2 linked regions of the Azospirillum brasilense genome follow. The protein of the gene in region 2 interacts with the protein of the main gene of each other region in a pairwise test. Links are inferred from orthologs where the notes say so. Each region holds a gene or a part of one and is shown on either strand. Other genes may lie near its edges. The genes, in order: AMK58_RS10725 and mrdA.

Region 1 (3,453 bases), 1.1 Mb from region 2 along the record:
GCGACACGATGAACCACTCCAAGCGCTTCGCCAACATGGCGCTGGAGCATCTCGGCCGCGAGGTCAAGCTGATCCCCAACAAGCCGCACCGTCAGGCCGGCTTCGCCGTGCTGACCGCGCCGGACATGCCGTCCGCGCTGGTCGAGATGGGCTACCTGTCGAGCCCCCAGGACGTCAGCCTGCTGAGCAAGTCGGCCCACCGCGAGAAGCTGGGCCGCGGCATGGTCCGCACCATCGACGCCTATTTCAAATGGCTGACCGGGGCGCAGAAGAGCTGAGAGGCGCCCCGCCGGGCACCGCCGCCCGGCGCCAGCCATGCGGGCGGGGGCGGGCGGGCATACGCTTTACCCGCTCACCACTTTCTTGCATGCGCCTTGTGGCCGTCACATTTTCCTGACATGGCTGCGAGGGAGTCGGACTGCCGCCCCTCGCGGTGTAGGATGCCGCCCATCGGATGGTTCCGCGTCTTCCCGGTCTCTGTCCCGGATGAAGGCGGCGGTGCCGCCGCCATGCCTGTCTGGGAACCGTCATGCGCTTTATTCTGTCCGCCCTGATGGCCGTCGTGATCCTCGCCCTGGCCGGGGCGGGGGGGCTGGTCTACATGCTGGACCATTACGATCACGAACTGCCGGACTACACCAAGCTCGCCAACTACGAACCGCCGGTGACCACCCGCGTCCATGCGGGCGACGGACGCCTGTTGGCGGAGTTCGCGTCGGAAAAGCGCGTGTTCGTCCCCATCGACGCCATGCCGAAGCGCGTGACCAACGCCTTCCTGTCCGCCGAGGACAAGAACTTCTACGACCACAAGGGCATCGACCCCGTCGGCATCGCCCGTGCCATCCTGACCAACGTGGAGAATCTCGGCCGCGACCGCCGGCCGATGGGCGCCTCGACGATCACGCAGCAGGTCGCCAAGAACATGCTGCTGACCAACGAGGTGTCCTTCTCGCGCAAGATCAAGGAGGCGATCCTGGCGGTCCGCATCGAGCGGGCCTTCAGCAAGGACCGCATCCTTGAGCTGTACCTGAACGAGATCTTCCTGGGGTACCGCTCCTACGGCGTGGCGGCGGCGGCGCTGAACTACTTCAACAAGGCGCTGGACGAGCTGGACATCGAGGAGGCGGCCTATCTGGCGGCCCTGCCCAAGGCGCCCAGCAACTACCACCCGGAACGCCAGCGCGACGCCGCCATCGCGCGGCGCAACTGGGTGATCGGGCGCATGGCCGAGGACGGGCACATCACCCCGGAAGAGGCCAAAATCGCCCAGTCCAAGCCCCTGGTCGTGCGCAAGCGCGACGAGCAGGAGTATGTGACGTCGGAGTATTTCGCCGAGGAGGTCCGGCGCGAGCTGGTGAAGCTCTACGGCGAGCAGGCGCTCTACGAGGGCGGCCTGTCGGTCCGCGCCTCGATGGACCCGGTGCTCCAGCAGGCGGCGACGAAGGCGCTGCGCACCGGGCTGGTGCAGTACGACCGCCGCCACGGCTACCGCGGGCCGGTCGGCAAGATGGAGAATTTCGACAACTGGGCGAAGAAGCTCGCCTCCATGGCGCCGCCTTCCGGCTCCGAGGGCTGGCATCTGGCGGTGGTGCTGAAGGACGACGAGGCGGCGGCGCTCGACATCGGCCTGCCGGACGGCTCGCGCGGCCGCGTGCCGCTGGCCGAACTGCGCTGGGCGCGGGCGCAGCGCGACGACAACCGGCTCGGCCCGGAAATCCGCCGCCCCTCCGACGTCGCCAAGCTGGGCGACCTGATCCTGGTCGAGGCCGCCGGCAAGGACGAAAAGGGCAAGGAGCCGCCGGCGGGCACCTACGCGCTGCGGCAGGTCCCGGCGGTGCAGGGCGGTCTGGTCGCGCTCGACCCGCACACCGGCCGTGTGCTCGCCATGGTCGGCGGCTTCTCGCCGCACATGAGCTCCTTCAACCGCGCCACCCAGGCGATGCGGCAGCCGGGCTCCTCCTTCAAGCCCTTCGTCTATCTGACGGCGCTGAACCAAGGCTTCACCCCGTCCTCGCTGGTGATGGACGCGCCGTTCGAATACGACCCCGGCCACGGCCAGCCGATCTGGCGGCCGGAGAATTACAGCCACGAGTTCTACGGTCCGACGCCGCTGCGCGCCGGCATCGAAAAGTCGCGGAACGTCATGACTGTCCGTCTGGCCCAGGCCGTCGGTATGGACAAGGTGAAGGCGGTGGCCGAGAATTTCGGCATCACCGACAACCTCCAGCCCTACCTGCCGATGTCGCTCGGTGCCGGCGAGACGACGGTGCTGCGCCTTGCCACCGCCTACGCCATGCTGGCCAACGGCGGCAAGCGGGTCAGCCCGACCTTCATCGACCGGGTGCAGGACCGCAACGGCAAGACCGTCTTCCGCCACGACACGCGCCCCTGCGCCTCGTGCAACCAGGTGGCCTGGAACGACGGGCTGACCGTTCCCGCCGTCGCCGACACGCGGGAGCAGGTGAACGACCCGCGCACCGTCTACCAGATGGTCTCCATGCTGGAGGGCGTCGTCCAGCGCGGCACGGCGACGAAGCTGCTGTCGCTGGGCAAGCCGCTGGCCGGCAAGACCGGTACGACCAACGACAGCCACGACGCGTGGTTCATGGGCTTCTCGCCTGACCTCGTCGTCGGCACCTACATCGGCTTCGACCAGCCGCGCTCGCTGGGTGCCCGCGAAACCGGCGGCTCGGCGGCGGTGCCGGTGTTCAAGGACGTGATGGAGGTGGCGCTGAAGGACCAGCCGGCGACGCCGTTCCGCGTGCCGCGCGGCCTGCGCCTCGTCCGCGTCAACCCGGAGAACGGCCGCCTCGCCCAGCCGGGCGAGCGCAAGGCGATTTGGGAGGCCTTCATCCCCGGCACCGAGCCGAACCCCGACCAGCCGCAGATGGTGCTGGATGGCTCGGCTCACGCCGCGGACGGGGGCTGGACCGGCGGGGTGCCGGGCGGCGATCCGGCGGTCCAGCAGCCGCCGGGCGGCTGGGGCGCTCCGGCGGCCCCGCCCTCCGCGGCGACGGTGGGGACCGGCGGTCTCTACTGACCGGGCCGGTTCGACAGGACGGGTTCGACAAAGAAAAGCCCCGCTTCCCGGTTCGGGAGGCGGGGCTTTTCTTTTGGGCGGTGGTTCAGGGCCGCGCGGCGGTATGGGTGTCCGGGCGGAGCTGGGCGATGGCGTCGGCAGGCGCCGTGTCGGTGGGGCAGTCGGCCAGCGGGCGCAGCCGGTCCTCCATCCGCGCCAACATCAGGCGGACCCCCTCCTGGTTGATGTGCAGGGCGTCCACGAAATGGGCCTCGTCCTCGACCTCGCGGCGGGTGTCGATCACCGGCACGTCGGGCGGCAGGCGGGCCTTCAGATCCTCGAAGAAGGCGTCGAAGTTGGTCACCTTCGCGATGTAGCCGGGGAAGAAGGGCGTGATGACCACAGCGACCCGCGTGCCCTTCTCCCGCGCCGTG
Region 2 (3,248 bases):
CCACGGCCGCACAGCTCGCCTCCGCGGTCGAGGAGGTCGGCGCCCAATGCAACGCCGTGGCCGGAGCATCGGAGGAGGCCAGCGCCAACGTGCAGACGGTCGCCTCGGCGTCGGAGGAGATGTCCGCCTCCATCCACGAACTGGCCGAGCGCGTGACCCGTGCCGCCGCCCGCTCCAAGGCCGCGGCGGATGGGGCCAATCTGGCCCAGGCCCAGCTCGATTCCCTGTCCGCCGCCATCGAGCAGGTCGACCAGATCGTCGCCTCCATCAACGCCGTCGCCGCCCAGACCAATCTGCTCGCGCTGAACGCGACCATCGAGGCCGCCCGCGCCGGGGAGGCCGGCAAGGGCTTCGCCGTGGTGGCGAGCGAAGTGAAGAATCTCGCCAACCAGACCCACGCGATGACCGAGCAGATCGGCAACCAGATCGCCGCGGTGAAGAGCGCCTCCGGCCGGACGGTGGACGCGATGCGCGCCATCATCACCCAGGTGGAGGACATCGACCGCTCCACCGCGGAGATGGCCGCTTCCGTCGAACAGCAGAGTGCCGCGACCGGCGAGATCAGCCGCAACGCCCAGCAGGCCGCCAGCGGCACCGCGGAGGTGTCCAGCAACGTCGCCGGCATCCAGCAGGCGGAGTCGGAGACCAGCACCGCCACCCACAGCGTGAAGGAGGCGGCCGACCAACTGGCCGAACGCGCATCGAGCCTGAAGCGCGAGGTGGATCAGTTCCTGTCCGAGGTGCGCGCGGCCTGACCGGCCGCGCGTCTCCAGAGCCCCTAGCCCCGGGTTCCCCCCGGCGGCGGGGGCGGCGGGGCGCTTTCCGCCACGGCGGCGCGGCCCGGATCGCGTTTCTGGCATTCCAGAAGGATGTCCCGCGCGATCGGCGCCGCCGCGGTGGACCCCCCGCCGCCATGCTCCACGAACACCGCGCAGGCGTAGCGCGGGGAGCTGACCGGCGCATAGGAGATGAACAGCGCGTGGTCGCGCTCCCGCCAGGGCAGGTCCTCGTTCTTCTTCACGCCGGTGCTGCGCTCGGCCATGGTGATGCGGCGAACCTGGGCGGAGCCGGTCTTGCCGGCCATCTCATAGCCGGGTTCGGTGATGCGCGACTTGTAGGCGGTGCCGTTCGGCGCGTTGGTCACCTCGTAGAGGCCGCGCAGGACGAGGTCGAGATTTTCCTTCTTGACCCCGATCGGCGGCCAGCTCGTCTGTTCGCCCGACAGCGCCTTGATCTGCTTGGTCAGGTGGGGCTTCACCGCGAAGCCGCCGTTGGCCAGCCGCGCGGTCATGGCGACGAGCTGCATCGGCGTGGACAGCACGTAGCCCTGCCCGATCGCCGCGATCAGCGTTTCGCCCTGCGCCCAGGGCTTGCCGAGCGCGCCCTTCTTCCAGTCGATGGAGGGGATCAGGCCCGGCCGCTCGTGCGGCAGGTCCAGCCCGGTCAGCTGCCCCATGTCGAAGCGGTTGGCCATCTCGGCGATGCGGTCGATGCCGATGCGCCGCGATACGTCGTAGAACCACACGTCGCAGGAATGGCGCAGCGCGCCGACGACGTCCACCGTGCCGTGCCCGCCCTTCTTCCAACAGTGGAAGCGGTGGTCGCCGAGGTCCATGTGGCCCGGGCAGAAGACCGTGTGGTTGCGGCTGATCAGGCCAGACTCCAGCGCCGCCAGAGCCACCACCGGCTTAAAGGTGGAACCCGGCGGGTACTGCCCGGCCACCGCCTTGTTGTTCAGCGGGGTCGCCTGGTTGGACAGCAGCTCCTCCCACAGCTCGGCGCTGATGCCCATGGTGAACTGGTTGGGGTCGTAGCTGGGATGCGAGCACAGGGCGTAGATGCCGCCGGTGTGCACGTCCATCACCACGCAGGAGGCGCTGACCTCCTGCGACAGCCGTTGCTGCACGAATTTCTGCAGGCCGATGTCGATGGTCAGCTGGACCTCGCGGCCCGGCTGACCCTCGTCGCGCGACAGCTCACGGATAACGCGCCCGACCGCATTGACTTCGAGCTGGCTGGTGCCCGCCGTGCCGCGCAGCGCCTTCTCGTGATACTTCTCCATCCCGGCCTTGCCGATGCGGAAGCCGGGCAGCGACAGCACCGGGTCGCCGTTTAGCTCCGCCTCCGACACGGCGCCGACATAGCCCAGGATGTGGGCGGTCGCCTCCGCCTCCGGGTAGTGGCGGATCTCGCCGACCTCGATGGCGACGCCCGGCAGGTCCGGCGTGTTCATCTCGATGGTGGCGACCTGTTCCCAGGTCAGGTTCTCGCGCACGGTGACCGGCACGAAGCGGCGCTTGCGGTGCAGCTCGCGCATCACGCGGCGGCGGTCGCCATCGGTCAGCGGGACGATCTTGGAGATCTTGTCCAGCGTGTCCTGGATGTTGCGCGTGCGCTCCGACACCACGACGACGCGGTAGTTCTGCTGGTTCACCGCCAACGGCGCGCCGAACCGGTCGACGATGGTGCCGCGCGACGGAGCGACCAGCCGCAGGCTGATGCGGTTCTCCTCCGCCAGCATGGTGTAGCGCGCGGATTCCACCACCTGAAGGTAATAGAGCCGCCCGACCAGAGCGGACAGACCGGCGAGCTTCAGCCCGCCCAGCACGGCGGCGCGGCGGGTCAGCAGGCGGTAGCGGTCGGTGTCGCGGTCCATCGCAGTCAAAGGCTCACATCCTCTGCCAGATCATCCCTGCCCGTCACCCTTGCCGGCTATCCCTGCAGAAACGCACGGTGGACGCGGATCAGCATCCAGGCGATCGCCGGGAAGAAGGCCATGGTCAACAGCGCCTGGAACAGCGCCGGCCGGAACGGCAGCACCGTCGCCTGGAGCGCCGAAAAGGCCAGCCATTGAATGCAGGCCACGCCCATCATGACCAGCCCGAAGCCGAACCACATCAGGGCGAAGGTGCTGGACGCCAGCACGCGCCGCTGGCTGGACACCGCCCAATGGACCAGCACCAGCACCAGCGCGTTCACCCCCAGCGGTCCGCCGGTCAGCAGGTCCTGCAGCAACCCGATCAGGAAGGCGGTGCCCGGCCCCATCAGGTCGGGCCTATGAATCGCCCAATAATAGACGGCGATGGCGGTCAGGAAAGGCGCCACCGACGCATAGCCGGGCAGCGGCACCGGGATCATCCCGGCCAGCGCCAGCATGACCGTCACCGCGAACGGGGCGAGATTCCGCCCCGTCTTGTCCAGCCGCTGCCACAGGGTCAGCGTCATTTCGACTCGGATGACGGTTCCGA

Evidence for each region.
Region 1: the proteins of mrdA (region 2) and AMK58_RS10725 interact in binary tests that used the Escherichia coli proteins (3 or more experiments, as listed by UniProt). The link is inferred for Azospirillum brasilense from one-to-one orthologs.

What each region holds. Positions count from the first base shown.
Region 1 is NZ_CP012914.1:2,309,125-2,312,577, reverse strand. Bases 144-3,284 are described here. They hold AMK58_RS10725 (penicillin-binding protein 1A), read left to right. Parts: upstream 144-529; coding sequence 530-3,040; downstream 3,041-3,284. Other genes in these bases: AMK58_RS10720 (SGNH/GDSL hydrolase family protein), read right to left, coding at 3,126-3,284; AMK58_RS10730 (N-acetylmuramoyl-L-alanine amidase), read left to right, coding at 144-278. Outside these bases: more of AMK58_RS10730, read left to right, coding at 1-143; more of AMK58_RS10720, read right to left, coding at 3,285-3,453. UniProt on the Escherichia coli protein: Cell wall formation. Synthesis of cross-linked peptidoglycan from the lipid intermediates.
Region 2 is NZ_CP012914.1:1,222,352-1,225,599, reverse strand. What follows is about bases 218-3,153. They hold mrdA (penicillin-binding protein 2), read right to left. Parts: upstream 2,657-3,153; coding sequence 779-2,656; downstream 218-778. Other genes in these bases: mreD (rod shape-determining protein MreD), read right to left, coding at 2,713-3,153; AMK58_RS05565 (methyl-accepting chemotaxis protein), read left to right, coding at 218-755. Outside these bases: more of AMK58_RS05565, read left to right, coding at 1-217; more of mreD, read right to left, coding at 3,154-3,225; rod shape-determining protein MreC, read right to left, coding at 3,222-3,248. UniProt on the Escherichia coli protein: Catalyzes cross-linking of the peptidoglycan cell wall. Responsible for the determination of the rod shape of the cell. Is probably required for lateral peptidoglycan synthesis and maintenance of the correct diameter during lateral and centripetal growth.